3 regions of the Falsiroseomonas sp. CW058 genome follow, and region 3 is predicted to be linked to each of the others. Evidence: predicted binding sites of a transcription regulator. Region 3 holds the regulator's gene; each other region holds the start of a gene.
The links. Region 3 encodes LexA, which represses DNA repair genes until DNA is damaged. Its sites were predicted from a motif close to TGTTCTANNTANGTTC; they were not measured.
Positions count from the first base shown of each region.

Region 1: a site for LexA is predicted at 1,953-1,968, ahead of ACK8OX_RS21225 (TIGR04283 family arsenosugar biosynthesis glycosyltransferase). Genes of this name have one in related genera too.
Region 2: a site for LexA is predicted at 5,379-5,394, ahead of uvrA (excinuclease ABC subunit UvrA). Genes of this name have one in related genera too.

Region 1 covers NZ_JBNXUO010000034.1:31,013-41,278, reverse strand. Annotated here, with positions in the region: gene ACK8OX_RS21235 (class I SAM-dependent methyltransferase) at 1-691, opposite strand, end outside; gene ACK8OX_RS21230 (TIGR04282 family arsenosugar biosynthesis glycosyltransferase) at 688-1,263, opposite strand; gene ACK8OX_RS21225 (TIGR04283 family arsenosugar biosynthesis glycosyltransferase) at 1,260-1,943, opposite strand; gene ACK8OX_RS21220 (PA0069 family radical SAM protein) at 2,057-3,142, shown strand; gene ACK8OX_RS21215 (phosphotransferase family protein) at 3,157-4,356, opposite strand; gene ACK8OX_RS21210 (glycosyltransferase family 2 protein) at 4,602-10,031, shown strand; gene ACK8OX_RS21205 (glycosyltransferase) at 10,076-10,266, opposite strand, start outside.
Region 2 covers NZ_JBNXUO010000003.1:197,181-207,446, reverse strand. Annotated here, with positions in the region: gene ACK8OX_RS04375 (carbohydrate-binding domain-containing protein) at 1-1,586, opposite strand, end outside; gene ACK8OX_RS04370 (hypothetical protein) at 1,787-2,416, shown strand; gene uvrA (excinuclease ABC subunit UvrA) at 2,448-5,324, opposite strand; gene ssb (single-stranded DNA-binding protein) at 5,529-6,068, shown strand; gene gyrA (DNA gyrase subunit A) at 6,379-9,114, shown strand; gene coaD (pantetheine-phosphate adenylyltransferase) at 9,107-9,628, shown strand; gene ACK8OX_RS04345 (peptidylprolyl isomerase) at 9,730-10,188, shown strand; gene ACK8OX_RS04340 (peptidylprolyl isomerase) at 10,256-10,266, shown strand, end outside.
Region 3 covers NZ_JBNXUO010000009.1:58,007-68,272, reverse strand. Annotated here, with positions in the region: gene ACK8OX_RS09655 (mandelate racemase/muconate lactonizing enzyme family protein) at 1-23, opposite strand, end outside; gene ACK8OX_RS09650 (Bug family tripartite tricarboxylate transporter substrate binding protein) at 20-982, opposite strand; gene ACK8OX_RS09645 (anthranilate synthase component II) at 1,109-1,732, shown strand; gene trpD (anthranilate phosphoribosyltransferase) at 1,734-2,774, shown strand; gene trpC (indole-3-glycerol phosphate synthase TrpC) at 2,771-3,592, shown strand; gene moaC (cyclic pyranopterin monophosphate synthase MoaC) at 3,666-4,142, shown strand; gene ACK8OX_RS09625 (molybdopterin molybdotransferase MoeA) at 4,142-5,347, shown strand; gene lexA (transcriptional repressor LexA) at 5,633-6,379, shown strand; gene ACK8OX_RS09615 (hypothetical protein) at 6,432-6,572, opposite strand; gene ACK8OX_RS09610 (ComEC/Rec2 family competence protein) at 6,659-8,860, opposite strand; gene gltX (glutamate--tRNA ligase) at 8,981-10,266, shown strand, end outside.

The DNA of each region.
Region 1 (10,266 bases), on a different contig from region 3:
CCAGTTCCGCGTCGAACCGCCCGACGGCCCCGGGGTCGAGCGCGCCGCCCACGCCGGCCGAGGCGCGGATGCGCCCGCGCCAGTCGGTGCGGGAATAGGCCGCGTCATGGTCGAAGCCGCCGAAGCCGAGGCCGCTGAAGCCCGCGACCGCCATGTCCGTCGCCCAGGCCGGGTAGAAGCCGGTGCCGCGGCCCATGCGCCAGCGCGGGTTGTGCGCCTCGATCAGGAACTCGGTGGCATGGGCCACGCTGCCCGGCAGCGGCAGCCAGTCATGGTGGCAGATCAGCAGGACCCCGCCGGGGCGCAGCACGCGCCGTGCCTCGGCCGCCGCCAGGGCGCGGTCGAACCAGTGCCAGCACTGCGCCGCCACCACCAGGTCGAAGGCGGCGTCGGGTTGGCCGGTGCGCTCGGCCAGCCCCTCCTCGAAGCGGACGCGGGCGGACAGGCCTTCCGCTTCCGCCAGGCGGCGCGCCGCCTCGATCTGCCCCCGGGCGGGGTCGAGGCCCAGCACCTCCGCCCCCCGCGCCGCCAGCCCGCGCGCCACCGTGCCGGTGCCGGTGCCGAGGTCGAGCACCCGCATCCCGGGCGCGAAGACGCCTTCCCGCGCGATCAGGTCGTAGAAGCGCGGGGGGAAGCCCTGGCGGTGGCGCGCGTAGTCGGCGCTGGTCTGGCTCCAGTCCGGTCCCGTCATCGCATGTCCCCGATCGCATGCAGGTCGGCGGCGGTGTCCACGTCCCGCAGGGTGCGCAGCAGCGCCACCCGCCGGCCCTGGAAATTGGCGAGCGTGTCGCCGAGCGCATGCTCGCTCGACCAGCGCACCGCGCGGAAGGGATGCGCGGGCCGGCGCGGGCCGAGGCCGACCAGCCAGTAGCCGCCATCCTCGGCCGGGCCGAAGACGGCGTCGGCGCGGCCGAGCGCGCGGAACGCCGCCGCGATGTCCCCGCGCGAGAGGCCGGGGATGTCGCTGCCCACCAGCACCGCGCGGCGATGCCGGCCGAGCGCGCGGGCCATGCGCGCCCCGAGGTCGCCCCCCCCCTGCGGCAGCACCGGCAGCCGCCGCGGCCAGCGCGCGCGGGCGCGGTCCGGCGTCGCCGCCAGCACGGCGCGCCAGCGGCCGTCCCGCGCCGCCTCCCGCAGCGTCGCGGCAAGCTGCCGGCGGTAGAAGCGCAGCGCCGCCATCGCGCCGATGCCGCGCGCCAGCCGCCGCTTCACCGCGCCGAGGCGCGGCGCGCGCGCGAAGACGATCACCCTGTCGCCCCTCATCCCCGCTTCCCGGCATAGAGCCGCAGGATGATGCGCGGCGGGACGCCCGCGAACCAGAGCCCGAGGCAGGCGAGGTTGCGCGCGGACCGGCGCAGGTAGCCGTCCCGCCGCCAGCGCGCGGCACTGGTCACCGCGGCGACCGGCAGCGCGCCCAGCCGGACGCGGCCCAGCCGGCGGACCAGGTCCACATCCTCCATCAGCGGCAGCGGGCGCATCCCGCCCACGGCGTCGAGCAGGTCGCGCCGGACCAGCAGCCCCTGGTCGCCATAGGGCAGGCCGAGCACGCGCGACCGCCAGGCGACGGCGCGTTCCAGCCGCCGCGCCGCCGGGGCGGGGTCGTCCAGCGCGAAGCGGAAATGCCAGGCGCGGCCGGCGCCGGCGGGGTCCGCCATCACGCGCCGCACCGCCTCCTCCCACCCCGGCGCCGGCCGCGTGTCGGCATGGAGCAGCAGCAGCCAGGGGCCGCGCGCGGCGGCGATGCCGGCGGCCAGCTGCCCGCCCCGCCCGCGCGGCGCCGCGAGGACGCGCGCCCCGGCGCGGGCGGCGAGCCCCGGTGTCCCATCCGTGCTGCCGCCATCCACCACCAGAACCTCCGCCGCGCCGCGCAGCGCGGCGAGCGTTCCGCCCAGGTCGGCGGCCGCGTCCAGCGCGGGGATGACGACCGTCAGCCCGTCGATCACGGGCGGCTCTATTCGCATTTTGTTCTTGACGTCCGGTGGTGGGGTGACCACTGTGGCATGGAACAAACCGGGAAACCGCAGGAGGGACCATGCCCGACGGAGGAGCTTCCGCCATGCCCTCCCTGGCCCGCAAGGGCCGGGGCGCCGTCAGCAACCCGGCGGTCCGCTACGAGTCCACCCGCACCGAGGCCTGGGACGATGGCTGGGGCACGCTGGCGGCCGAATTCGGCGAATTGCCGCCCCTGCCGACCGAGCTGACGGCAGAGAAGGCGCGGTCGGCCCTGTCCTGGAACGACAGCCCCGACATCGGCTTCGACCGGTCCATCAACCCGTATCGCGGCTGCGAGCACGGTTGCATCTACTGCTATGCGCGCCCAGCCCATGCCTATGTCGGCCTGTCGCCCGGCCTCGATTTCGAGACGCGGCTGATGTTCAAGCCGAACCTGCCGGAGCTGCTGGAGAAGGAGCTTTCGAAGCCGGGCTACGAGGCGAAGCCCGTGGCGCTCGGCGCCAACACCGACCCCTACCAGCCGGTGGAGCGCACGCTCGGCATCACGCGCCGCGTGCTGGAGGTGCTGGAACGCTTCGGCCATCCGGTGACGATCGTGACCAAGGGTGCGGGGGTGCTGCGCGACCTCGACATCCTGAAGCGCCTGGCGGAGCGCAACCTGGTGCATGTCTGCCTGTCCGTCACCACGCTCGACATGAAGCTGGCGCGGGCGATGGAGCCGCGCGCTGCCACGCCGCTCAAGCGCCTCGCGGCGGTGACGGAACTGGCGCGCGCCGGCATCCCGACGGGCGTGCTGGTGGCGCCGGTGATCCCGGGCATCAACGACATGGAGGTGGAGCGCATCCTCGAAGCCTCGGCGCGGGCGGGCGCGACGAAGGCGGGCTATGTCCTGCTGCGCCTGCCGCTGGAGCTGCGCCGCATCTTCGAGGAATGGCTGCACCGCCACCACCCCGAACGCGCGCAGCGCGTCCTCGCCCTGGTGCGGGAGACGCGGGCAGGCCAGCTCTACGACACCCGCTTCGGCGCGCGGCAGACCGGCACCGGCCCCTATGCCGAGCTGATCGGACAGCGGTTCCGGCTGGCGCTGCGGCGCTACGGGCTCGACGGCCGCGGCGGCATGGGCGGCCGGCTGGACTGCACGCAGTTCCGCCCGCCGGTGGCGGAGCCGCGCCAGCTCGAACTGCTGTAGCGCCGCGCCGGCCGTCAGCCGAAGCGCAGGATCTTCTCCAGCCAGCGCGCGGCGAGTTCGTGCTTGCCGTCGCGCAGCGCCTTGTGGTGGCCCCAGAGCGCCGCCATCAGCAGGATGTCGCGCGGCATGACGCCCGGCGGCAGCGGACGCGCGGCGTGCAGCCGCGCCAGGTCCGGCGCCGGCACCTCGTCCTCCGTCGTGTGGAACCGCCAGCCGGAGCCGAGCGGCGCGAGCGCCCAGTTGTCCCAGTCGATCACCGACATCCCGCCCTGGCCGTCCACCAGGATGTTCCCGCAATGCAGGTCGTCGTGCAGCACGAACAGGGGCATCGCGTCGATCGTGTCGCTGATCGCGGTGAAGCGCCGCGCGAGGGCGATGGAGGCGTCCTCCGCCGTCACCCCGCGCAGCCGGTCCGTGACCTCCCGCGGCAACTGCCGGGCGATGACGTCGCGCAGCCGGGCGCGGTAGTTCTCCGCCACGTTCGGCCCGCGCAGCAGCGCCCCCTCGGGCGCGATGGCCCAGTAGTGGTGCAGCAGTTCCCCATGCGTCGCCACCCACCGATCGAGCGGCAGCGGGTCGCCCTCGGCGAAGCCGGACAGGACGGAGACGAAGGGCCCGTCCGCGACGGTGCCGAAATAGGCCGGCGCCAGCAGCCGGGCGGGCGGGACGTTGGTGAACAGCAGGTGTTCGTGGTCGATCCGGCGCCGGTCGCGCCTCTCGTCGCTCATCACCTTCTCGATCAGCACCAGCGGCGCGCCGCCATCGGCGAAGGCGACCTCGTGGCGGAACAGCGCGACCCCGATATAGCCCGGGCGCAGCCGCGTGCTGGCGACCGAGGTGACGGGACGGCCCAGCCGCGCGGCCAGCACCGTGCCGAGGCGCGCCAGGGCCGGCTGCGCCTCGAAGGTCGCGCGGAAGCGGGGCAGGTGGCGCACCCGCCAGTCCAGGCGCGTGCGGAGCCATTCGTGCGCGGTGCGGCCCAGCGCGTGCAGGATCTCGTGCAGCGCATGGGCCGCCGGCCAGTCGGAGGCGAACAGCCGTTCCTCCGCCAGCGCGAGGAGGCGGGATTCGCTGTGCAGGAGCGCCGCGCCGTCCTCCACGTCGAAGGCCCGGCCGAGCGCCTCCGCCGCGGCCTCCGGCCTGTCCGAGCGGACCGCCTCCAGTGCGTCCCGCAGCAGGGGCAGGTCCATCCGGCCAGGGTCGTTGTCGGTCATGTCCCACGCACCGCCTTGCACACGCCCCCTCCTGCGCCGTTCGCGCGGCGGAACCGCCCCATATGGTCGGACCGCGGCAGCACGCGCAAGCGACCGCGCCCCCGGCCGGCATGGCAGCATCCGGCTTCGCCTCGCGCCCCCGTGATCACGCCTTTACGGCACCCGCCGCCGGACATAGAACCGCCCCGGCCGGGTTCCCGCGGAGGCTGGCACGTTCGCGGCGGCTTACCAAAAGGCATTCCGGCATGGCGACGATCTACCGCGCCGTCCACTATCCCCGGCGCGACGAGTGGGACAACTTCAACCTCGACCGCGATGACCGGAACATCCTGTTCCACCTCTCCATCCGGCCGGCGCTCCGCAGCATCGTCGTCAACGACATGGCCGACGGCGCCTGGGGCGCGGAACGCCACATCCCCTTCGTCCCGCCGAGCGAACAGCCCGTCATCCTGAAGACCGTGCTGTCCCGGCACGAGGCGCAGCTCCTCGTCGCCGGGCGGATCCTCATCACCCTGCCGCTAGCGACCGAGGCGGGCCCGGAGGTCCGCGTCCGTTCCTCGATGGCGTGGTCGGCCTCCGCCGCGCTCGGGCCGCTGCGGCCCGGCCGCGCCGGCAGCGCCTGGCTGCCCCCGGACGGCGTCGGGGCGGAGGAGCTGCGCGGCTTCCTCGTCGCGCCCGGCTGGGGCGGCGGGCCGGCGGTGCTCGAACTCGGCGGCCAGGTCTTCGCGCTGCGGGCGGAGCCGGTGCCGGGCGAGGTGGTCGGGGCGCTCGGCGGCGAACCGCCGGTGCAGGGGTTCCGCGTGGCGCTCGACGCCGCGGCGCGGCAGGCCATCGTCATCGCCCGCGCGGACCGGCGCCGCGCCCTGCGGATCGCGCTGCGGATCGACGGCTGCGACGAGGCCGAGGCCTGGATCAACCCGCCGGGGCTGGTGGACGAGGTGGCGGACGGCACCGTCTCGGGCTGGGTCGCCACGCGCGGCGCGCAGCCGCGGATCGAGCTGCTGGCCGGCGGGCGCCCCCTGCCGGTGCGCGTCCCGCTCGGCGATGCCCCGGTGCTGCCGGCCGATGCCCGGCTCGCCGCGCTGGACCAGGAGGAGGGCGATGGCCCGGCGGAGCGGCGGATGCGCTTCCGCCTGGTGCTGCCCGCCGCCGCCTGGCGGGCCGCCGATGCCGACGGCCTGCTCGACCTGAGGCTGCTGGCGGAAGGGGCGGAACTGCTGGCCGGGCGCTTCGCCCTGCCCCGCCCCGCCGCGGCGGCCCGCCCGGGCGCGGTCCCGGCGGAACCGGCGGCCCCCGCCATCCCGCTCGCCCCGTCCGCCACGGGCGACGTGGTGGAGGTGCTGCGCCTCGACATCCCGCCCGGTGCGGCGGAGGACGTCTTCATCGACCTCCTGGCCCCGGATGGCGGCATCCCGCTGCACCTGCGCTACCGCGCGCGGGAGAACTGGCTGGTCGCCAACAGCTTCGCCGACGGCCGATGGGGGCGGGAAAGGGTGCTCGCCCGGCTGCCTTCCCAGTGGGAGCGGCTGCCGGTGGATGTGGAGATCGGCGCCGGGCGCTGCGTCATCGCCGTGGACCACCACCCCGTCGCCGAGGTCGAGGCGGCGCGCCTCGGCCTCGCCGCGCTCGACATCCGCGGGCGGCACCAGCGTTTCGCCCGCCGCGTCCCGCGCGGCCCGGCGCCGGCGCCCGGCGCGGTGCCGCTCGGCGCCGTGGACCGGATCGAGGCGGAACGCATCCTGGGCTGGGTGGCGCGGCCGCAGCATGGCCAGCCGGTGCTGCTGGAGGCCGGGGGCGAGCCGGTGGACCTCGCACCCGTCTGGAGCGAACTGCCGGACCTGGCGGCCCGCATCGGCGCGCCCGATCCGCGCATCGGCTTCGAGCTGCCGCTGCCGCCCACCCTGCGGGGCCGGCTGGGGGCGGAGCCGCTTCGCCTGACCCATGCGGGCTTCCCGCTGAGCCACCAGCCCGCCTGCGACGCGGCGGTGACGGAGGTGGCGGGCTTCGCGCTGCGCGGCGTGGTGCCCGCCCGCGCGGACGGCACGGCGCCCGCCCTGGAGGTCCTGGTGGACGGGCGGCCGATGGAACTGGCGCCCGCCATCTGGCCCGAGGCGGCCGGGGACGCCGCGCCCCGCCGCTTCGGCTTCGAGGTGGAGCTGCCCGGCACGATCTGGGCCCGGGTGCCGGACGGCGCGGATGTGCCGGTCGACATCGCGGCCGACGGCGCCGTGGTCGAGCCCTCGGCACTGGTCTTCACCCGCGCCATGGCGCGCCGCGCGCTCGGCCGCGCCGCGCGGCGCGGCTTCGAGGGGGCGGAGGCGCAGGCGGCCGGTCTGCTGGCGGTGGAGCATCTGGCCTTCGGCCGCTTCCTGCCCGACCTTCCCGCCGAGGCGGCGGCGGCGCTGCGCGACTTCGCCCGCCGCATGAAGCTCGAACCCTTCGTCCTGCGGGAGGGCGGGCCGGAGGAGGCCGCCGCCCCGCCACGGCCCGCGCCGGTGGACCGCGACTCGCTCGACCGCATCGCGGTCTGGCGCGCGCTGCGGGACCTCAACCGCCGCATCGCGCGCGACGGCGAGCCGGTCTTCGACCTTGCCCGCGGCGTCGCGCGGGACTGGGCGCTGGCCGGCGACCGCACGGCGCATTTCTGGTTCGCCATCGTCCCCAACCTCTGCGCGACGGATGAGCTGGCGAAGCTGCGGGACGTGATGCCGCTGTCCACCTGGTTCCGCCACGAGGGCGCGAACGAGGCCTGGGCGCTCAGCTCCGCGGTGGCGCTGCTGGCCGCCGAGGGCGAGGTGAAGCGCGCGACCGATGCGCTCTACCGCCTCGCGGCCAGCCCGCAGGGCTGGATCAACACCGCCTGCATCGGCTTCGCCGCGCGGCAGGTGGAACGCATGGCGGCGCAGCGGCAACTGCCGGACAACGAGGCGGAACGCTTCCGCTACGCCGTGCTCGCGCTGCTCGACGCCTTCAAGGGCGAATGGTTCTCCCGCCTGCACGACCGGCACCTGATGGAGGCGATGGTGCTGCTGCTGGGCCGGCGGAAGCTGGTGGCGGACTACCTGGCGGCGGACCTGGTGAAGGCGGCGGTGCGCCATTACGGCCTGTCGCCCGCCTTCTGGGCCGAATGGTCCCGCCACGCGCCGGCCGACGCCGAGCCGGAGCCGCTTCTGGAACTGTCGCAGCGGCACTTCGCGCTGCTCTCCGCCGCGACGGCGGAGCCCGCCCGCGCGGATGCCGAACTCGCGCGCATCCACGCCGCGCTCGACTTCTTCCGCGCGCACCGCAACCCGGAAGCGGTTATGTGGATGCGGGAACTGGCGGCGCATGCGCTTCGCGTCGGCGGCACGGCGCAGGCGGCCGACGTGTTCCGCCTGCTGGCGATGCTGGTCGCGCGTGAGCCGCGGGACGCCGTGCGGATCGCCGCCTTCCCCGGACGCGTGCCGCCGGGCGGGCTCGCCGCGCTCGGCCTGCCGCCCGCCTCCATCACGAGCCTGCTGCGGGAGATGCGGCCCCAGCCGCGCAGCGCCACCCATGGCGCGCAGGGCGAGGCCTGCCGCCTGCTGGCCGCCGCCGCGCCGGCCGACGACGCGCGGCAGGACATGCTGATGCAGCTTGCCGACGTGCTGGGGGACGGGCGGTCGAACCACCTCGGCGCCGACCTGCGGGCGATGCTGGCGGCCCGGCGGGCGGGGCGGCTGGCCGATGCGGTGGTCAGCCGCTTCGAAGCCGACCTCGCCGCCCTTCTCGCCGAGGAGGGGCACCCCCACCTGCCCGCGCCGGTGCTGGCCGGGCTCGCGCGGCTGGAACGGCTGAACCGCCGGCGCGACGACCCGTGGCTGGCCGCCAGCCTGCGCGGGCTGCTCGGCGCGGTGCGCGCGCGCTTCGGCACCCTGCACGACGGCGCGCTGGCCGCGCCGCCCGCGCCCGTCGTCGCGGGGGAGGACGGGGCGCTGGCGGGCGACGTGCTGGTCTGCGTCTATTCCTGCAACAAATACCTCGACAGCCGCGTCGCCGCGATCCGCGCGACCTGGATGCGCGACCTCGCCGCGGTCGGCGCACGCTGCATCGTGGTGGTGGGCGACGGCGACGACCGGCTGGACGGCGACGTGCTGCGGCTCGACGTCTCCGACGCCTACGAGGACCTGCCGCGCAAGACGCTGCGGATGGTGGACTGGGTGTTCCGCCACACGACGGCGCAGTACCTCGTGAAGATCGACGACGACTGCCAGCTCAGCGTGCCCAACTACTTCGGCACGCTGGAATACCGCGCGCACCACTACCACGGCCGGGTGCTGGAACGCGCGGTCGGCGGGATGGACCGGGTGTGGCACCACGCCAAGTCCACCTCGGAACGGGCGCGCGGGATCGACCGCTCGCCGGAGCCGTCGCGCTACTGCGACGGCGGCGGCGCCTACAGCCTGTCGCGCTTCGCGATGGACCGCCTGGTGCAGGCGGCGGCGAGCCGCGCGGGCCAGCGGCTCGTCGCCTGTTCCTTCATGGAGGACAAGCTGGTCGGGGACCTGCTGGCCATGCAGGGCATCGCCCCCGACAACACCGACTACGAGAGCTACCAGCGCCGCCGCACCTTCGGCAACGCGCATCCCGTGGGCATCTACGAGAACACCTTCTTCCCGTCGCGCATCGGGCCGGCGAAGGTCGTGCATCTCGACCTCGCCGAGGACCAGCCCCGCGCGCTGGCGCTGCGCGACCGGCAGGAGCTGAGCCCGAAGAAGCTCTGGCCCGGCTTCGCCACCGTGGGCACCGACTGGGCCGCGCACCAGCTGGAGCTGCTGAGCGCCCCGGGGGTGCTGGCGGCGGCGCAGGCGGAACGCGTCGGCGTCGTGCTGGCGGCGCGGAACGAGATGGCGATGCTGCCGCATTTCCTCGACCACTACCGCCGCATCGGGGTGCGCGGCTTCTTCGTGGTGGACAACGCGTCGGACGACGGGTCGCGCGAGTACCTGCTCGCGCAGCCCGATGTCGTGGTCTACTCCGCGACGACGGAGTACCGCACCTCGCACTACGGCGTGACCTGGCAGCAGACCGTGCTCGGCCACCACTTCCTCGGCCGCTGGGCGGTGGTGGCGGATGCGGACGAGTTCCTGATCTATCCGGGCTGGCGGGAGAAGCCGATCGGCAGCCTGGTCGCCGCGGTGGAAGCCGAGGGGGCCGAGGCGGTGCCGCTGGCGATGGTGGACATGTATCCCTTCGGCAGCCTCGACGAGGCCGACTTCGCCGAGCGCGACCCCTTCGAGGCGGCCCCCTGGATGGACCGCGAACCGGCCCCCGCCTACCGGCTGGCAGGCTGCTACTACAGCAACCGCAGCCAGCGCGTCAGCGCGCTGCGCCACCGCCTGCTGCCCGACAGCGAACCGAACGGCTTCGTGGCGGAGAAGGTGGCGATGTTCCACTACCGCCCCTGGCTGCGCGTGTCGGAAGGCATCCACAGCGCGGCGAATCTCCGCGTGTCGCAGCAGCGCGCCTGCTTCGCCCATTTCAAGTACCACAAGGGCTTCCGGCGGAAGATCCTGGACGAGATCGCCCGCGGCCAGCACTACAACGGCGCGATCGAGTACCGCCGCTACGCCGCGATGGTGGCCGAGAGCTTCGGCGCCTTCGGGCGCGAGGGGCTGTCCGTGCAACTCGGACCCGACGGCTACCCGCCGGGCTGACACCGCCCCGCAGGGCGGATGCGGCGATGGTCGCCGGGCGGGCGCTATGCCCCGTCCGGCGCCACGACGCCGGCGAACCAGGCGGCGACCTCGGCGATGAAGGGCTGCGCCGCCGCGTTCCAGTCGAGCCCCGCCGCCGCCGCCATCGCGCCTTCCGACAACCGCGCGAGACGGGGCGCGTCCTGGCCGAGGCCGCGCAGCGCCTCCACCACGGCGCGCGCGCCGTCCTCCACCA
Region 2 (10,266 bases), on a different contig from region 3:
GCGAGCGAAACGCCGACCCCGAAGGCGAAGGCATCCGCGCCTGCATTGCCCGTGAAGACGTCGCCAAAGGCCAGCGTTTCCTGGAGGCGGTCGGGACCGCCGGTCCCGGTCAGCGCCACCGGCGCGGGCGGGGGCGGGACGGTGAAGGTCGCGACCTGCCGGACGCCGTTGGCGAACAGCTCCGCGCTGCTGCCGGGAAGGGCTTCGCCGTTCAGCGCGGCGCCCTCCACATAGAGGTTGCGGTCGGCATCGGCCGACCCGCCCCAGGCATCGTTGAGGAATTCCACCGTCACGCTGTGCTCGCCCGGCGCGAAGTCGCGCGAGATGTAGATCGTGTCGTAGCTGCCGTCGCGTCGTTCGGAACTCGCGGACAGGGGCGCGTCGAAGACCGGAACGCCATCCACCCGCACCACGTATTCGGCATTGCCGAGCCAGTCGTCCTGGCTGATCCGCAGCAGCAGCGTGCTGGCGCCGAGCCCGATGCCGCGGCCCGTGGACAGGGCCTCGCTGAAGCTCGCGACCTCCTGCGGGCCGGAGGTGAAAAGCGCGCGGGGCGTGTCGAACAGGGACTGGCCTTCGAAGCTGGCGCCCTCGACATAGAGGTTGCGGTCGGCCTCGGGGCCGCCGCCCCAGGCATCGTTGAGGAAGTCCACCGTCACCCGGTGGGCGCCCGGCGCGAAATCGCCGAGGACCGTGACCGTGTCGGCCTGGCCGAGGGAGCGCAGGGCCCCCGCCGTAAGCACGCCGCCGACCTGCACGCCGTCGATGCTGACGGTGTAGCGGGCATCGCCCTCGAAGGCGTCCTGGCTGATGCGGAGCACCACGGCATCGGGGCCGGAGCCGATGGTGACCTGCTGCGGCGGCCGGGGCCCTGCGCCGAAGGCGATGTCCTGCGCGCCGTCGGTGTAGAGCGCGAGCGCGGCGCCGGGGACCTCCACGCCGTTGTAGGACACCCCCTCGACATAGAGGTTGCGGTCCGCGCCGGCCGATCCGCTCCATGCGTCGTTCAGGAACTCCACCGTCAGCCGATGCGGGCCCGGGCCGAAATCGCCCCGCACGGTGATGCTGTCCTGCTGGCCGAACTGGCGTTCCGCACCCGCGGTCAGGATGCCATCGACCCGCACGCCGTCGACGCTGAGGGTGTATCTCGCATCGCCGCGCCAGTCATCCTGGCTCATCCGCAGCAGGATCGCGTCCGGGCCGGTGCCGATGGTCCGGGTCACGGGCACGGCATCGCGGAAGGTACCGATCACGCGGGTTCCCGCAGTGTAGAGCGTGACGCTGTCGTCGAGGAGGGGGCGGCCCTCGAAGCTTGCGCCCTCGACATGGAGGTTGCGGTCCGCGCCTGCCGATCCCCCCCAGGCATCGTTGAGGAAGGTGACTGCCACCTCATGCACCCCCGGCCCGAAATTTCCGGCCACCGTCACCGTGTCCGTCTCGCCGAGGGAGCGGAGCGCACCGGCAGGGAGCACGTCGCCCACCTGGCGGCCGTCGATGCTGACAGTGTAGCGGGCATCGCCGCGGTAGGCGTCCTGGCTGATCGCTAGCAGCACCTCATCCGGGCCGGAGCCAAGCCTCTGGTTCAATCGCATCCCCGCCTCCCCAAACTCGTCTTCTTTCCGTGCCAGGCGGGCCTCCCCGGGCAGGCATCGGCGTCAGGCCACGCGGCCGCGCGGGCGACGAGCACAGAACGAAGCCGGCGCCCATTCCGTTCCCGGGGCGGGATGCGGGCCTGCCGCGGCTCCAGGTTGCTGACGCGCCTTCCCGCCGGCTGCTAGGCTGGGGCATGGCTGCCAACGACTCGGAATTCATCGGCCCTGCGCGAGAGCGGAACCGGGACTTCGCGCGCGGCTGGAACGGCACGCCGGGGACGCTGCCCCGGGGCGGGATCACCTGGCCCGAGGAGGTGAAGATCCGCAAGGGCACGGTGCTGATCCGGATCGGCCATTCGCGTGACGACCGGGGCAACCCCATCCCCGACTGGGTCAACCTCACCTCGCCCTGGTGGATGGAGAGCGGGACCTTCCTCGAAATCGCCGCGCGGGGGGAGGATGCGGGCACCGGCATCGAGCAGATGGTGCGGATGAAGCTGGCCCTGACGCCGGATTTCGGCGTGGCCGACACGCTGTTCTGGGTGATCACGCGCGACAGGCTGCGGGCGTGGAACGGGCGGGCGCGGCCGGTGATGGAGGACCCCGACCCGAAGGTGCGGGAGAAGCAGGGGCGGCCCATGGCCTGGCTAGGCGGCTACGAGGTCGCGCAGAACTTCATCCCCGGCCTGCGCGACTTCGCGAAGTGGTGCCCGACCCAGCTCGCGCTCGACGCCTTCGGCGTGCTGCCGAAGATGCCGATCGGCGCCTACGCCACCATCCGCAAGGGCGGGTTCGGGCTGGTGAAGTGGCCCTGGCCAGGGTGAGCCATGCCGGCGGGCACCCCGCCCGCCGCGATCAGGCCCGCCTGCACTTCCGCACCGGCTCCGCCGCCACCACAGCGCCGTCCCGCGCCAGGATCGGGGCGAGGAACCGCCCGGTATGGCTTTCCGCCACCGCGGCCACCTCCTCCGGCGTGCCGGCGGCGACGATCCGCCCGCCGCCCTCGCCGCCTTCGGGGCCGAGGTCGAGGATCCAGTCCGCGGTCTTGATGACCTCCAGGTTGTGCTCGATCACCACCACCGTGTTGCCCTGCGCCACCAGCGCGTGCAGCACCTCGAGCAGCTTGCGCACATCCTCGAAGTGCAGCCCCGTCGTCGGCTCGTCGAGGATGTAGAGCGTGCGGCCGGTGGCGCGGCGCGACAATTCCTTCGAAAGCTTGATGCGCTGCGCCTCGCCGCCGCTCAGCGTCGTCGCCTGCTGGCCGAGATGGATGTAGCCGAGGCCGACATCGCGCAGCACCACGAGCTTGTCGCGGATGGCGGGCACGGCGGAGAAGAACTCCACCCCCTCGTCCACCGTCATGTCGAGCACGTCGGCGATGGACTTGCCGCGGAACTTCACCTCCAGCGTCTCGCGGTTGTAGCGCTTGCCCTTGCAGGTGTCGCAGGTGACGTAGACGTCGGGCAGGAAGTGCATCTCGATCTTCAGCACGCCGTCGCCGCAGCAAGCCTCGCAGCGGCCGCCCTTGACGTTGAAGCTGAAGCGGCCAGGGGCGTAGCCGCGCGCGCGGCTGTCCGGCAATTCGCTGAACCAGTCGCGGATGGGCGCGAAAAGCCCGGTGTAGGTCGCGGGGTTGGAGCGCGGGGTGCGGCCGATCGGCGACTGGTCGATGTCGATGATCTTGTCGAGATGCTCCAGCCCCTCGATCCGCTCATGCGTGGCGGGCACCTGGCCGCTGCCCATCAGGCGGCGGGACGCGGCCTTGTAGAGCGTCTCGATCACCAGCGTGGACTTGCCGCCGCCCGACACGCCGGCGACGCAGCAGAAGGTGCCGAGCGGGATCTCCGCGCTGACGTCCTTGAGGTTGTTCCCCCGCGCGCCGACGACGCGCAGCAGGCGCTTCGGGTCCGGCGGCCGGCGCCGGTCCGGCATCGGGATGCGGCGCGCGCCCGACAGGTACTGGCCGGTGATGCTGTCCGGGTGCTGCTCCACCTCGGCCGGCGTGCCCTGGGCGATCACCCGGCCGCCGCCCTTGCCGGCGGCGGGACCGATGTCGATCAGGTGGTCGGCGCTGCGGATCGCATCCTCGTCATGCTCCACCACCAGCACGGTGTTGCCGATGTCGCGCAGGCGCCGCAGCGTGGCGAGCAGGCGTTCGTTGTCGCGCTGGTGCAGCCCGATCGAGGGCTCGTCCAGCACGTAGAGCACGCCGGTCAGCCCGCTGCCGATCTGCGAGGCGAGCCTGATGCGCTGCGATTCCCCGCCGGACAGCGTGGCGGAGGACCGGCCGAGCGAGAGGTAGTCGAGCCCCACATCCACCAGGAACTGCAGCCGCTCCTCGATCTCGCGCAGGATGCGGCGCGCGATCTCGGCGCGCTGGGGCGTCAGCGTCGCCATCACCCCCGCGAACCAGTCCCGCGCCTTGCGGATGGACAGGGCGTTGACCTCGCCGATGTGGCGCGAGGCGACCTTCACGGAGAGGGATTCGGGCTTCAGCCGATGGCCGAGGCAGGCCGGGCAGGGGCGGTCGGCCTGGTAGCGCGACAGGTCCTCCCGCACCCAGGGATTGTCCGTCTCGCGGTAGCGGCGTTCGAGGTTGGGGATCACGCCCTCGAAGGACTTCTTCACGTCGTAGGCGCGCAGCCCGTCCTTGTATTTCAGCGTCACCACCTCGGCGCCCGTGCCGTGCAGGACCACCTGGCGGAAGGGCTTCGGCAGCTCGGCCCAGGGGGTGGTCATCGCCACCTTGAAGTGCCGCGCCAGGCTTTCCAGCGTCTGGTCGTAATAGGGCGAGGAAGCGCCGGCCCAGGGCTGGACCGCGCCATCCTTCAGCGACTTGCCATCATCGGGTACGACAAGCATCGGGTCGAAGAAGCTCTGGCTGCCGAGCCCGTCGCAGGTCGGGCAGGCGCCCTGCGGGCTGTTGAAGCTGAACAGCCGCGGCTCGATCTCCTCGATGGTGAAGCCGGAGACAGGGCACGCGAATTTCTGGCTGAAGACCGTGCGTTCGCCGCCATCGGCGTTCTCGGCGTAGGCGACGCCCTCGGCAAGGCCGAGCGCCGTCTCGAGGCTGTCGGCGATGCGGGATTGCGAGCCGTCGCGCACCACGATGCGGTCCACCACCACCTCGATGTCGTGCTTCAGCTTCTTGCTGAGCTCCGGCGCCTCGCTGATCTGGTAGAGCGTGCCATCCACCTTCACGCGCTCGAATCCGCGGCGCTGGTATTCGGCGAACTCCTTCTTGAACTCGCCCTTCTTCCCCTTCGCCACGGGGGCGAGCAGCAGCAGGCGCGTGCCTTCCGGCATGGCCATGATGCGGTCCACCATCTGGCTGACCGTCTGCGCCTCGATCGGCAGGCCTGTGGCGGGGGAATAGGGCACGCCGACGCGCGCCCAGAGCAGGCGCATGTAGTCGTGGATCTCGGTCACCGTGCCGACGGTGGAGCGCGGGTTGTGGCTGGTGGTCTTCTGCTCGATGGAGATGGCCGGCGACAGGCCCTCGATGCTGTCCACGTCCGGCTTCTGCATGAGCTGCAGGAATTGCCGCGCATAGGCGCTGAGGCTCTCGACATAGCGGCGCTGGCCCTCGGCGTAGATGGTGTCGAAGGCGAGCGACGACTTGCCGCTGCCCGACAGGCCGGTGACCACCGTCAGCGTGTCGCGCGGGATGTCGAGGTCGACGTTCTTGAGGTTGTGTTCCCGCGCGCCGCGGATGCGGATCAAGCCGGTCATGGGTCACCGATGCCGATGCAGCGGCGCCGTGCCCGGCCGGACGGCCCGGAACGACGTTCGCATTGTGTTCTGGGGGGTTCTACACCATATAGATGGGGCGGAAAGGGGATTCGGCAGGGGTCCCCGGCGCGGCCGGCACGCATGGCTGGCCTGCTTCGAGCCGGGCGGGTACATTCCGCCCGACAGATCAAGGGATGCGGCGCCATGGCCGGTGTGAACAAGGTGATCCTCGTCGGCCGGCTCGGCCGCGACCCGGAAGTGCGGAATTTCCAGAATGGCGGCCGGGTGGTGAACCTGCGACTTGCGACCTCCGAACGCTACAAGGACCGCGAGGGCAACATGCAGGAGCGGACCGAGTGGCATTCGGTCGCGATCTTCAACGAGAAGCTGGGCGAGATCGCGGAGAAATACCTGCGGAAGGGGTCCGAGGTCTATCTCGAAGGCCAGCTCGAGACCCGGAAGTGGCAGGACCAGTCCGGCCAGGACCGCTACACGACGGAGATCGTGCTGCGCCAGTATCGCGGGGAGATCGCGCTGCTCGGCGGCCGCGGCACGGGTGGCGAGATGGGCGGCGACCCGGGCGAGGGCGGCGGGAGCAGCTATGGCGGCGGGGGCGGTGGACGTTCCGGCGGCGGGCGCCCGGGAAGCTGGGAACCACAGGGCAATGGCGGTGGCGGTGGCCGTTCTTCGGGCGGCGGCCGCGCGCCGGCCAAGGCGGACCTCGACGACGACATCCCGTTCTGAGGCGCCCGGAGGGCGGCATGCCGGCCGCGGCTGGCGCGTTTGTGCGCGGGGCCGCGCGCGCCTATATTGCAGCGCAGGGAAGGGGGAATGGCCGTGTCCGCGGTGCCGGGGCATGGCCCCCCGATCCCCGCCGACCGGGGCGGGGCCGTGCGTGGCCTCCCGGCGCCCCGCCTGAAGCGAACTGCCCGCCCCGGTCCGATGCCGGGGACGCGATGAGGACCACGAGTTGAGCGACACCGCCCCGCCTGGCGACCCGAACGGCGCCGCCCCGCCGCCCTCCGACATCGCGCCTGTCGCGCTCGAGGAGGAGATGCGGCGGTCCTATCTCGACTATGCCATGTCGGTGATCGTCAGCCGCGCCCTGCCCGATGCGCGGGACGGGCTGAAGCCGGTCCATCGCCGCATCCTGTTCGCGATGAACGAGAACGGCTTCACGCCGGACAAGCCGCACCGCAAGTCGGCCCGCGTGGTGGGCGACGTGATGGGTAAGTACCACCCGCACGGCGACTCGGCGATCTACGACGCCATGGTGCGGATGGCGCAGCCCTTCTCCATGCGTATCCCGCTGATCGACGGGCAGGGCAATTTCGGCAGCATGGACGGCGACCCCGCCGCGGCCATGCGCTACACGGAGGCGCGGCTGGCCCGCGCCGCGGGCGCGCTGCTGGAGGGAATCGACGAGGACACGGTCGACTTCTCCCCCAACTACGACGAATCGGCCGAGGAGCCGAAGGTCCTTCCCGCCGCCTTCCCGAACCTGCTGGTCAACGGCGCGGGCGGCATCGCGGTGGGCATGGCGACCAACATCCCCACCCACAACCCGGGCGAGGTGATCGACGCGACGCTGAAGCTGATCGCGGAACCGGACACCAGCCTCGAAGACCTGATGCGGATCATCCCCGGGCCGGACTTCCCGACCGGCGGCCTGATCCTCGGTCGCGCCGGCATCCGATCCGCCTTCGAGACAGGGCGCGGGTCCATCCCGTTGCGCGCGAAGGCCGCCATCGAGGAGATGCGCGGCGGGCGGTCGATGATCGTCGTGACGGAGATCCCCTACCAGGTGAACAAGGCGACGCTGATCGAGAAGATCGCGGAGCTGGTGCGCGCCAAGGCGATCGAGGGCATCTCCGACCTCCGCGACGAGAGCGACCGCGACGGGCTGCGCATCGCGATCGAGCTGAAGAAGGACGCGACGCCGGAAGTGGTGCTGAACCACCTCTACCGCTACACGCAGCTGCAGACCTCCTTCGGCGTGAACTTCGTCGCCCTCGACGAGGGGCGGCCGCGCACGATGGGCCTGCGCGACGCGCTGATGGCCTTCATCCGCTTCCGCGACGAGGTGATCCAGCGGCGTTCGCGCTTCCGGCTGGGCAAGGCGCGCGACCGCGGCCACCAGCTGATCGGGCTCGCCATCGCGGTGGCCAACATCGACGAGGTGATCGCGCTGATCCGCAGCTCGCCGGACGCCAATGCGGCCCGCGCGGGGCTGATGGCGCGGGACTGGCCGGCGGCCGATGTGGGCACGCTGCTCGCGCTGGTGGACGACCACCGGAACACCGTGTCGGCCGACGGCACCGTGCGCTTCACCGAGGAACAGGCGAACGGCATCCTCGCGCTCCGCCTCCAGCGCCTGACCGGGCTGGAGCGGGAGAAGATCAACGCCGAACTCGGCGAGGTCGGCGCCACCATCCGCGCCCTCCTCGAAATCCTCGGCTCCCCCATCCGCCGCAGGGAGGTGATGGTGGAGGAGCTGCTGGCGGTGCGCGCGCAGCTCGCCAGCCCGCGCATGACGGAGATCGTCGACGGCGTCGCCGACCAGGACGACGAGAGCCTGATCGAGCCGGGCACGATGATCGTGACGCTGACGCGCGACGGCTACGTCAAGCGCACCGGGCTCGACCTGTTCCGCGCGCAGCACCGCGGCGGGCGCGGCCGCACCGGCGCCGCCACGCGGGAGGACGACATCGTCGTCCGCAGCTTCGTCGCGCACACCCACCAGTGGGTGCTGTTCTTCACCAGCCGCGGCATGGCCTTCCGCGAGAAGATCTGGCAGCTGCCCGAAGGCGGCGCGACGGGCCGCGGGCGGTCGCTGCGCCAGGTGCTGCAGCTGCAGCAGGACGAGACGGTGACTGCGGTGCTGCCCCTGCCGCAGGACGAAAGCCTGTGGGAGAACCTGCACCTGGTCTTCGCGACCGCGCAGGGCAATGTCCGGCGCAACAAGCTGTCGGACTTCCGCAATGTCCGCGCCACCGGCCTCATCGCCATGAAGCTCGAGGAGGGCGACAGCCTCATCGGCGTCGCCACCTGCCGCGAGGGCGACGACATCCTTCTGGCCACCTGCAAGGGCCGCTGCATCCGCTTCCAGGCGGAGGAGGAGACGCTGCGCGTCTTCGCCGGACGCGCCTCGGACGGCGTGCGCGGCATCCGCCTGCAGCCGGGCGACACCGTCATCTCCCTCACCATCCTGCGCCATGTGCCGGCGACGGTGGAAGAACGCGCGGCCTACCTGAAGGCCGCCGCGCAGAAGCGGCGCCTGAGCGGCGAGGAGCCGGCCGAGGCCAACGGCGACGCGGCGGGGCAGCCGATCGAGGAGCTGGAGGAGGTGGGGGAGGTCGTGAGCCTCAGCCCCGAACGCTTCGCCGAGCTGGAGGAGGCGGAGGAGTTCCTGCTGGCCGTGACGGAGAAGGGCTTCGGCAAGCGCACCTCGGCCTACGAATACCGCCTGACCGGGCGGGGCGGGCAGGGGATCCGCGCCATCGGCTTCGATGACCGCGCGAAGTGGCGCACAGGGCGCGAAGTGGTGGCGACCTTCGCGATCCGCACGGGGGACGACATCCTGCTCGTCACCGATGGCGGCAAGCTGATCCGCACGCGGTCCGACCAGGTGCGGGTCACGGGCCGCACCGCGATGGGCGTGCGCTTGGCACGGCCGGATGGGGACGAGCGCGTCACCTCCTGCTTCCCGGTGATGGAGGAGGAGCCGGCGGCGAACGGCACGGCCGAGGCCGCCGGAGTGGGATCGACGGAGCCAGATGCGCATGCCTAGCCCGAAGACGGGGCTCTACCCCGGCACCTTCGACCCGGTGACCAACGGCCATCTGGACGTCATCGCGCGCGCGGCGCGGCTGGTGGACCGCCTGGTGGTCGGCGTGGCGATCAACGCCGGCAAGGGCCCGCTCTTCCCGCTCGAGGAACGGGTGGAGCTGGTGCGGGCCGAGACCGACCGCATCGCCGCCCGCACCGGCTGCGACGTGGTGGTGCGCCCCTTCACCGGCCTGCTGGTGGGTTTCGCGCGGGAGGTCGGCGCGCAGATGATCCTGCGCGGCCTGCGGGCCGTGACGGATTTCGACTACGAATTCCAGATGACCGGGATGAACCACCGCCTCGACCCCGAGATCGAGACCGTCTTCCTGATGGCGAGCGAGACGAACCAGTTCATCTCCTCGCGTTTCGTCAAGGAGATCGCGCAGCTCGGTGGCGACATCTCCTCCTTCGTGCCGCCGCTGACCCTCGACCGCACGCTTGCGCGCGTGCAGAGCCGCAAGGACGCCGCCGAATGACCGCACCGATCCCCCGCCGCGCGCTGGTCGCCGCCGGGCTCGCCCTTCCGCTTGCCGCCCGCGGCGCCCTGGCGCAGACGGATCCGGAGAACACGCTGCTGATGGAGCTGAAGGACGGTCGCGTCACCATCCAGCTCCTCCCCGACCTCGCGCCCCGCCATGTCGAGCGGATCAAGCTGCTGACGCGCCGCGGCTTCTACAACGGAACGCCCTTCCACCGCGTGATCGAGGGCTTCATGGCCCAGGGCGGCGACCCCACCGGCCGCGGCACCGGCGGGTCCGACCTGCCGGACCTGCCCGCCGAATTCACCCCGCCGGCCCGCGCGCGCTTCGTCCGCGGGGTCTGCGGGATGGCGCGGACCAGCAACCCGAACAGCGCCAACAGCCAGTTCTTCATCATGTTCGCGCCGGCGCCGAGCCTGGACGGCCAGTACACCATCTGGGGCCGCGTGGTCGCCGGCATGGAGGCGGTGGACAGGATCAAGCGCGGCAGCGGGCAGAACGGCATCGTGCAGGACCCCGACCGCCTGCGCCGCATGGTGGTGGCGGCCGACGCCTGACCCCCCATCGCTTGCGCTGCACGACCTTGCATGTGACACCGACCGAAAGCGATCCAGGATCCCCCCGATGAGCGACAC
Region 3 (10,266 bases):
CAGGTGATGCGCGATTCCCTCATTCGGCCCTGATCCCCTGGCGGCGGACCACATCGGCCCAGCGCGCGACCTCGGCGCGGACATGCGCCCCCATCTCCTCCGGCGTCCCGCCGAGCGGCGCGACCGCCAGCTCCGCCAGCCGCGCCCGCACCGCGGGTTCGGCCAGCGCGCGGGCGAAGGCGGCGTTCAGTGCGGCGATGGCAGGCTGCGGCGTGCGCGCCGGCGCGAGGAAGCCGAACCAGCTGTCGATGGCCATGCCCTGCACGCCCTGCTCGGCGAAGGTCGCCACATCGGGCAGTTCCGGCAGGCGCGCGGCGCTGACCGCCGCCAGCGCCCGCACCGACCCCGCGCGCAGATGCGGCAGGATGGAGGGCAGGTTGTCGAAGAACACGTCGATCCGCCCCGCGATCAGGTCCGTGATCGCGGGGCCCGAGCCCCGATAGGGCACATGCGTCATCTCGATTCCCGTCACCGCCCGCAGCAGTTCCGGGCCGAGATGGTTGGACGCGCCGACGCCCGACGACCCGAAGGTGACGCTGCCCGGCCGCGCGCGGGCCAGGGCGACGAACTCCTCGACCGTCCGCGCCGGCAGGTCGCGCCGCACCGCCATGACGTTGCGCACCGCCCCGGTCAGGATCACCGGCGCGAAGTCGCGCAGCAGGTCGTAGCCGGGGCTGGCATAGAGCGCGGGGTTGGCGCCGCAGGGACCGAAGGCGCATTGCAGCAGCGTCGTCCCGTCCGCCGCCGCGCGCGCCACCTCCGCCGCGCCGATGTTCCCGCCCGCGCCGCTGCGGTTCTCCACGACCGCGCCCCGCGGCAGGTGCGGCGAGGCCGCTTCCGCCAGCACCCGCGCCACGATGTCGCTGGTGCCGCCCGGCACGAAGGGAACGATGATCCGCACCGGCCGGTCCGGCAGGTCCGCGGCCACCGCGGCCGGCACGGCCAGGGCCAGCGCGGCCAGGGCGAGGAACAGGCGTCGCATGGGCTCTCCTCCCGATCGCTTTGCGCCCAGGCTAGGCGCCGGCCCGCAGCCGCGGAACCCCGACCGGCACCGGCGGGGTCCCGCCCGGCTTGATTCCGGCGCGTTCCGGGGGGAGAGTCCCGCCGCATGATCCTGCTGATCGACAACTACGACAGCTTCACCTGGAATCTCTATCACTTCCTGGGCGACCTTGGAGCAGTGATGGAGGTTCGCCGGAATGACAGCCTGTCGGTGGAGGACGCCCTGGCCCTGCAGCCGGAAGCGATCGTCCTCTCCCCCGGTCCCTGCACGCCGAACGAGGCCGGGATCTGCCTGCCGCTGATCGGCGCGGCCGCCGCGCGGCGCATCCCGCTGCTCGGCGTCTGCCTCGGCCACCAGGCGATCGGCCAGGCCTTCGGCGCGAAGGTGGTCCGCGCGCCGGACCCGGTGCATGGCAAGGTGTGGGAGATCAGCCACGGCGGCACCGATGTCTTTGCCGGCCTGCCCAACCCCTTCCGCGCAACGCGCTACCATTCCCTGGTGGTGGAGGGGCTGCCCGACAGCCTCGTGCCCACCGCCCGCACCGGCGATGGCCTGGTGATGGGCCTCGCGCATCGCGACCTGCCGGTCTGGGGTGTGCAGTTCCACCCGGAAAGCATCGCCTCCGAGCACGGGCACGACCTGCTGCGCAACTTCCTGGCCCTGGCCGGGGTGACGCCGGGGCGCAACCTCGACCCCGCGCGTGCGCAGCAGCGGGGCGTCGCGGCCTGACATGAAGTCCATCCTTGCGCGCCTCGCCGCCGGCGAGCGCCTGGCCGAGAGCGAGGCGGAGACCGCCTTCGGGATGATCATGGCCGGCGAGGCGACGCCCGCCCAGATCGCCGGGCTGCTGATGGCCATGCGCGTGCGCGGCGAGACGGTGGCGGAGATGACCGGCGCCGTCCGCGCCATGCGCGCGCGCATGGTCGCGGTGGAGGCGCCGCCCGACGCCATCGACATCGTCGGCACCGGCGGCGACGCGGCGGGCACGCTCAACATCTCGACCGCGACCGCCTTCGTCGTGGCGGGCTGCGGGGTGAAGGTGGCGAAGCACGGCAACCGCGCGCTCTCCTCCCGCTCCGGCGCGGCGGATGCGCTCTCCGCGCTCGGCATCCCGGTGATGGACACGCCGATCGAAGCGCTGCCGCGGGTGCTGGCGGAGGCGGGGATGTGCTTCCTGATGGCGCCCCGCCACCACGCCGCGCTGCGCCACGCGGCCGGCCCGCGGATGGAGCTCGGCACCCGCACCATCTTCAACCTGCTCGGCCCGCTGGCGAACCCCGCCCGGGTCCGGCGCCAGATGACCGGCGCCTTCGCCCCCGAATGGCTGCGCCCGATGGCCGAGACGCTAGGGCGGCTCGGCACCGAACGCGCCTGGCTGGTGCATGGCATGGGCCTAGACGAGTTCACCCTTGCCGGCCCGACCCGCGTGGTGGAGCTGAAGGACGGTGCGCTGCGGGACTTCGAGGTGGTGCCCGAGGATGCCGGCCTGCCCCGCGCGCCGGCCGAGGCGCTGAAGGGCGGCGACCCTGCCGAGAATGCCGCCGCCCTGCTGGCCCTGCTGGAGGGAACCCGCGGCGCCTACCGCGATTGCGTCCTGCTGAACGCCGCCGCCGCCCTTGTGGTGGCGGGCCGGACCGACGACATGCGCGCGGGCGCCGCCATGGCCGCCCGCGCCATCGACGACGGCGCGGCCCTTCGCGTGCTGGACCGCCTGCGTGCCACCGCCTCGCCTCCCCAAGCTGAACCGCCTTCCCCCGAGCGCCCCGCATGAACGCCCCCGCCACCGTCACCCCCGACACGCTCGCCCGCATCCTCGCCGATAAATACGAGGAAGTGCGGGAGCGCAGCGCGACCGCCACCATCGGCGAGATGGAGCGCCGCGCGCGCGACGCCTCGCCCCCGCGGGACTTCACCGGCGCGCTCTGCGATGCCGTCGCGGAAGGCCGCGTCGGGCTGATCGCGGAGATCAAGCGCGCCTCCCCCTCCGGCGGGCTGATCCGCGACCCCTTCGACCCCGCGGCGCTGGCCCGCGCCTACCAAGCGGGCGGGGCGGCCTGTCTATCGGTGCTGACCGACGGGCCCTATTTCCAGGGCTCGGCGGAGGACCTGATCCTGGCGCGTACCGCCTGCGACCTGCCGGTGCTGCGGAAGGACTTCATGGTCCATCCGTGGCAGGTCTTCGAAGCCCGGGCGATGGGCGCCGACTGCATCCTGCTGATCCTGGCCGCCCTGTCCGACGACCAGGCGCAGGAGCTGGAGGACATCGCCCGCTCGCTCGACATGTCGGTGCTGGCGGAGGTGCATGACCGCCGCGAGCTGGATCGCGCGCTGGGGTTGGAGACGCGGCTGATCGGCGTGAACAACCGCAACCTCAAGACCTTGCACACCGATCTTGCGACGTCGGAGGAATTGGTTCCGCTGATCCCGGCCGACCGCATCCCGGTGGGGGAAAGCGGCATCCGGACGCCGGACGACGTGCGGCGCATGTGCCGCGCCGGCACGCGCTGCCTGCTGGTGGGCGAAAGCCTGCTGCGCCAGCCCGACGTCGCCACCGCCGCGGCCGAGCTGATCCGCGCGATCCCCGACTGACCGCGCGCGCCCCGCGCCGGCCGGGGGCGGCCCACCCTCTCCCCCCGGCGCCAGGGCGGGCTAGGATGCCGCCATGACCTCGCCCCTCACCCATTTCGACGAGCATGGCCGCGCCGCCATGGTCGATGTCTCCGGCAAGGCCGGGACCTCCCGCATCGCCGTCGCGCGCGGCCGCATCGTCATGGCGCCGGAGACGCTGCGGCTGATCCAGGCCGGCGCGGTCGGCAAGGGCGACGTGCTCGGCATCGCGCGGGTGGCCGGCATCATGGCGGCGAAGCGCACCTCCGACCTCATCCCGCTCTGCCACCCGCTGCTGATCAGCAAGGTGACGGTGGACCTCACCCCCGCGCCGCCCGACGCGGTGGAGATCGAGGCGACGGTGAAGCTCACCGGCCAGACCGGGGTGGAGATGGAGGCGTTGACCGCCGTGACCGTCGCCGCCTTGACCATCTACGACATGTGCAAGGCCGCCGATCGCGGCATGCGGATCGAGGCGGTGCGGCTCGCGCATAAATCCGGTGGGAAATCCGGCATCTACGAGGCCGAGTGATGCTGTCGCTGGAGGAAGCCCGCGGCCGCATCCTCGCCGCCCTCTCGCCCACCGCGGCCGAGACGGTGTCCCTGGCCGAGGGGTGGAACCGCGTCCTCGCCCACCCCGTCGCGGCGCGGCTGACGCAGCCGCCGGCCGATGTCTCGGCCATGGATGGCTATGCGGTCCGCGCGGCAGACGGGGCGGCCGGCGCCACCCTCGCGGTGATCGGCACGGCGCCGGCGGGGCATCCCTTCGCGGGCGCGGTCGGGCCGGGCGAGGCGGTGCGGATCTTCACGGGCGGCTTCGTCCCACCCGGCGCCGACGCCATCCTTCTGCAGGAGGATGCCGAGGAGGCCGGTGGCCGCGTGACGGTGCGGGAGACCGTCGCCGCCGGGCGCTGGATCCGCCGCCGCGGCCTCGACTTCGCCGAGGGCGAGACGCTGCTGCCCGCCGGCCGGCGCCTGACGGCGCGTGACATCGGCCTTGCCGCGGCGGCGAACCACCCCTGGCTTGCGGTGCGCCGCCGGCCGCGAATCGGCCTTCTCGCCACCGGCGACGAGATCGCCCTGCCCGGCGACGCGATCCCGCCGGGCGGCATCGTCAGTTCCAACGCGCACGCCCTCGCGGCGCTGGTCCGCTCGGCCGGCGCAGAGCCCCTGGTGCTGCCGATCGCGCCCGATGACCGCGACGCCATCGCCGCCGCCGCGGCCGCGGCACAGGGCTGCGACATGCTGGTCACCACCGGGGGGGCGAGCGTCGGCGAGCACGACCTGGTCCAGAAGGCGCTGGGGCCGGAGGGCTTCGCGCTCGACTTCTGGAAGATCGCGATGCGGCCGGGCAAGCCGCTGATCTGGGGGCGGCTGGGCCGGACGCCGGTGCTGGGCCTGCCGGGCAACCCCGTCTCGGCGCTGGTCTGCGCGGTGCAGTTCCTGCTGCCGGCCATCGCCGTGCTGTCGGGCCTTCCCGCCGCGCCGCCGGAGACGGTGCTGGTCCGGGCCGGCGCGCCCCTGCCGGCCAATGACGGCCGATTCGACCATCTCCGCAGCAGCCTCGGCACGGACCGCGACGGCCGTGCGGTGGCGACCCCCTTCCCCCTGCAGGACAGCTCCATGCTGAAGACGCTGGCCCGCGCCGATGCCCTGGTGCTTCGCCCGCCGCACGCGCCGCCCCTGCCGGAAGGGGCGGAGGTGGAGGCGATTCCGCTCGGGCGGCTCGGCATCTGACGCGCGGGGAGGATGGGCGTCCCATCAGGGCGGCCGGCGCCTCCCCGGCCACCATGATCGGCGCACAACCGGCAGGGGACTGGAAACGTTGCGCTTTTCGGCCGGAACCCGCTGGCCGGAGCCCCTTGCGGCGCCGTCCCGTGGCGCGCATCGCCGCCGCCAGCGCCCGGCCGTTGTGGAAAAGATTTGACGCGACGCGGAGAACCTACCTAGAACATCCCGACCGGTTGCCCGTTTGTTCGCCGCCCGCCATGCGGCGCCCGCGCAAGCCGGGGAGGAGAGGCCATGCTGACCCGCAAGCAGCACGAGTTGCTGATGTTCATCGACCGGCACCTGCGGGCGACCGGCTTCTCCCCCTCCTTCGAGGAGATGAAGGAGGCGCTGAACCTGAAGTCCAAGTCGGGCATCCATCGCCTGATCACCGCGCTCGAGGAACGCGGCTTCCTGAAGCGCCGCGCCCACCGCGCCCGCGCCCTGGAAGTGCTGCGCCTGCCGGAGAACGTCGCCCCCCGCGCTGCGGCGAACGCGCCCATCCCCGCGATGGCCGCGGCCTCGCAGGCTGTCGCGCCCCCCGCCTTCTCGCCGAATGTCATCCGCGGCAATTTCGCGCCCAACCTGTCCGGCGTGCCCAAGCCCGCCAATGAGGCGGCGGCGGTCCACCTTCCGCTCTATGGCCGCATCGCTGCGGGCCTGCCGATCGAGGCGCTGCGCGATTCCGGCAGCAGCGTGGAGGTGCCGGCCGCGCTGCTCGGCGGTGGGGAGCACTACGCCCTCGAGGTCGCGGGCGATTCGATGATGGAGGCCGGCATCCTCGATGGCGACACGGTCATCATCCGGCGCGGCGACACGGCGGAGAACGGCGCCATCGTGGTGGCGCTGGTGGACGACCAGGAGGTGACCCTCAAGCGCCTGCGGCGCCGCGGCAATTCCGTCGCGCTCGAACCCGCCAACCGGACCTATGAAACCCGGATCTTCGGCCCTGACCGCGTGCGGGTGCAGGGCCGCCTCATCGGCCTGCTCAGGAAATACTGACGCGAGGGGACGCGACCGCCCCCGTCTTCGCGGAGGGGGGCGGGTACCCCGCTCAGTACGGGTCCCACTCGTATTGCCGCGCCTCGCGCCAGGCCAGCACACGCTGGCGCAGCACCATCCCGCCGACACCGAGCGCCAGGCCCGTGCCAAGCCAGGCCAGGTGCAGCACGGGGTCGAGAAGGGCGAAGCTCATCGGGGTTCTCCGCAGCATGTGTCCGCCCACAGCAGACGACATGAACGGATAAGGAAGGGTTACCGACCTCGTTCCGTTATCCCGGGCTATTGATCTGGCGCTTCACCGTCCCGCGGGGCGAGGGGCAGCGGCTCCGCCCGGCCGGGCAGCGGCGGCGCCGGCACCCAGGGCCGGTCCCCGCGCATCGCCCGTCCCGCGACCAGCACGGCCCCTGCGGGCCCGAGCCAGGCTGCCTGGGGCCCATCCCGCCAAGTGGTGAAGCGGTCGATGGCGGCGCTGGCAGCGCAGCGTGGACGGATGGGCTCGGTCGCCACGATCAGCGCCGCGCGGCCGCAGGCCTCGGCCAGCGCCGCGGCGTCAGGGCCGGGGCCACGTCGGGCGCCACGGGGCGGGGGCGGCGTGCGCAGCAGCACCGCTTCCGCCGCGCCCGGACGCGGGCGGAACCGGCAGGCGGCGGCCGAACAGGCAATGGCGCCGCCCGCGACCTCGCCCTCCTCCGGCAGCGGCTGCGCGGCGGCCACGCCCATCCGGCGCAGCAGCGCATCCCGCGTGAAGGCGGTAGCGCCGGGCAGGCGATGGAGGAAGACGCCCTCTGGCGTGCGCAGCGCCACCAGGCGCGAGTCCGGCGAGACCAGCAGGTCCGGCGGCGGCGAGGCGAGCCCCGCGGCCAGCCCCGCCACGACCATGGGCACACCCGGCCAGCGCAGGGTCCCCTGCCACAGGCACAGCCAGCAGAACCCGAAGGCGGCCAGCGCCAGGCTCCATCCCGGCAGCGGCGCCAGCGCCGGCGCGGCGCCCGGCCAAGCCGCGACCAGGCGCGCCACCCACAGGATGCCCTCCACCCCCTGTCCCATCAGCCAGAGCGGCCAGGCCTCCAGCCCCACGGGCATGGCCACCAGCGCGACCATCCCGGCCGGCATCACCCAGAGCGAGGTCAGCGGCACCGCCACCGCATTGGCCGCGATCCCGTAGAGCTGCAACCGGCCGAAATGGTGCAGCCCGAAAGGCGCCGTCGCCGCTCCCGCCAGCGCCGAGGTCACGACCAGCCCAGCCACCAGCAGCGCCGGCCGGCGCCACGGCCCGGGTAGGGTGCGGAGCCGCGCCAGCGCCGGTGCCAGCGCCTCATGCCCCGCGACCAGCGCCAGCACCGCGGCGAAGGACATCTGGAAGGACGGCCCGAGCAGCTCGGCCGGTGCCGCCAGCATCACCGCGGCGGCGGCGAGCGCGAGCGCGCGCAGCGACAGCGGCCGGCGCCCGGAAAGGATCGCCAGGGTCACCAGCACCGCCATGCCGAAGCAGCGCTGCATCGGCACCTGCGACCCGGTCAGCAGCATGTAGAACCCGCCCGCCGCCAGCCCGCCGATCGCCGCCACCGCCTTCCCCGGTACCCGCAGCGCAACCCATGGCACCGCCGCCAGCGCAAGGCGCAGCACCGCGAAGACCGCGCCCATGACGATCGCCATGTGCAGTCCCGACACGGACAGCAGGTGGGCCAGCCCCGAATCCCGCATCGCCGCCAGTTCCGCCGCCGGGATCGCACCCTGCGACCCGGTGACGAGTGCGGCGGCGATGGCGCCCGGCGCTCCGGGGATGCCGGCACGGATGCGCTGTTCCAGCCGCGCCCGCAGCGCGGCCAGTGCCGGCGGCGCGCCTTCCCCCGGCAGCACGCGCGCAGGGCCCAGCGCGAAGCCGGACCCTCCGAGGCCGGAGAAATAGGCGGCGCGCTGGAAGTCCCACCCCCCGGGCGCCGCCGGCGCGCCCGGCTCCCGCAGCAGGGCGCGCAGCGCCACGGCCTGCCCAGGCTCCGGCCGGGCCGGGTCGTCGGCGCGCAGCCGCACGCGCAGGCGGCGCGGCAAGGCCTCCCCCCCACCCAGCCGCGGCGCGTCGAGGGTGAGGCGCAGCCCCTCCGGCAGCGCCTCCACCTCCGCCACCGTGCCGGTCAGCGAGACGGCGCCGAAGGGCAGCACCAGCGGCGGCGGCATTCGCGCCGCGTGCCAGGCGGCGGCGCCGAAGCCCAGCGCGGCGGCCGCCGCCAGGCCGCACAGCCAAGCCGCAAGCACCGATCGCCGCGCCAGCAGCAGCGCCGCCAGCCCGAGGGCCGGCACCGCCCAGAGCACGCCCGGTCCCGGCTCCGTCGCACGTTCGAAATAGGCGACGATCCCGGCGCCGAGCGCCACCGCCATCCACGGCGCGAAGCGGCCATGCTGGTGCGCCAGCAGCCCCGCCGCCCCCGCGCCCGCGCGCACCAGGAGACCGGGCCGACCGGCAGGATGGAGGACGAGGCTCATGCAAACCGAGAGTGGAACCGGACAGGCCGGAACACAACCAGATCGGTCGCGGCGCGGCGCGCGGTTCCGGCGCGGCGCGATCCGCGATAGGGAAGTCCCCCCATCTCCCCGGGACATCCCATGTCGGTCCGCACGCGCTTCGCCCCCTCCCCCACCGGCTACCTCCACATCGGTGGCGCCCGCACGGCGCTGCTGAACTACCTGTTCGCCCGCCGCCATGGCGGGCAGTACCTGCTGCGCATCGAGGACACCGACCGGCAGCGGTCCACGCCGGAGGCGGTGCGCCAGATCATCGAGAGCCTGGAATGGCTCGGCCTTTCCCCCGACGAGACGCCGGTCTTCCAGTCCGCGCGGGAAGCGCGCCACGCCGAGGTCGCGCGCGAGCTGCTGGCGAAGGGCAAGGCCTATCTCGCCTACGACACGCCGGAGGAGCTGGCGGCACAGCGCGCGGCTGCGGAAGCCGAGAAGCGGCCCTTCAAATACGATGGCAGCCGCTGGATCGGGCTCGACGCGAAGGACGCGCCCTCGGTCGCGCCGGCGATCCGCATCATCGCCCCGCGCGGGGGCGAGACGGTGGTGAAGGACCTGGTGCAGGGCGAGGTGCGCGTCGCGGCGAGCGAGCTCGACGACATGATCATCCTGCGCTCGGACGGCACGCCCACCTACCTGCACGCGGTGGTGGTGGACGACCACGACATGCAGATCACCCATGTGATCCGCGGCGACGACCACCTGACCAACACCTTCCGCCAGTGCATGGTCTATGACGCGATGGGCTGGCGGCGGCCGCATTTCGCCCATGTGCCGCTGATCCACGGGCAGGACGGGGCGAAGCTGTCGAAGCGGCACGGCGCGGTCGGCGCGCTGGAATTCCGCGAGCAGGGCTTCCTGCCGGAAGCCGTCTGCAACTACCTCCTGCGGCTCGGCTGGGGCCACGGCGACACCGAGGTGATCCCGCGCGAGGAGGTGGTGAGGATCTTCGACATCGCCGATGTCGGGCGCGCCGCCGCGCGAATGGACTACGCCAAGCTCACCCATTTCAACGGTGTCTACCTCCGCGCCGCCGATGACGAACGCCTGACGCGGGAGGTCCTGACCCGCTATGCGAAGCGCGGGATCGCCTTCGGCACCGAAGGCGCGGCGCGGGTGCGGATGCTGATGCCGGACCTGAAGGAGCGCGCGAAGACGCTCGAGGAACTGGCGGGAGCGGCGCTGTTCGCGGTGGCGGACGGCGCGCCGGCGCCGGATGCGAAGGCGGCGGCGCTGCTGACGGCAGAGGCGAAGGCACGGCTGGCCGACCTCGCGGAATTCCTCGGCGCCGCGCCCTGGGAACGCCGGGACCTGGAGCAGTGGCTTCGCGACTATGCCGAGGTGAAGGGCGTCAAGCTCGGCACCGTCGCACAACC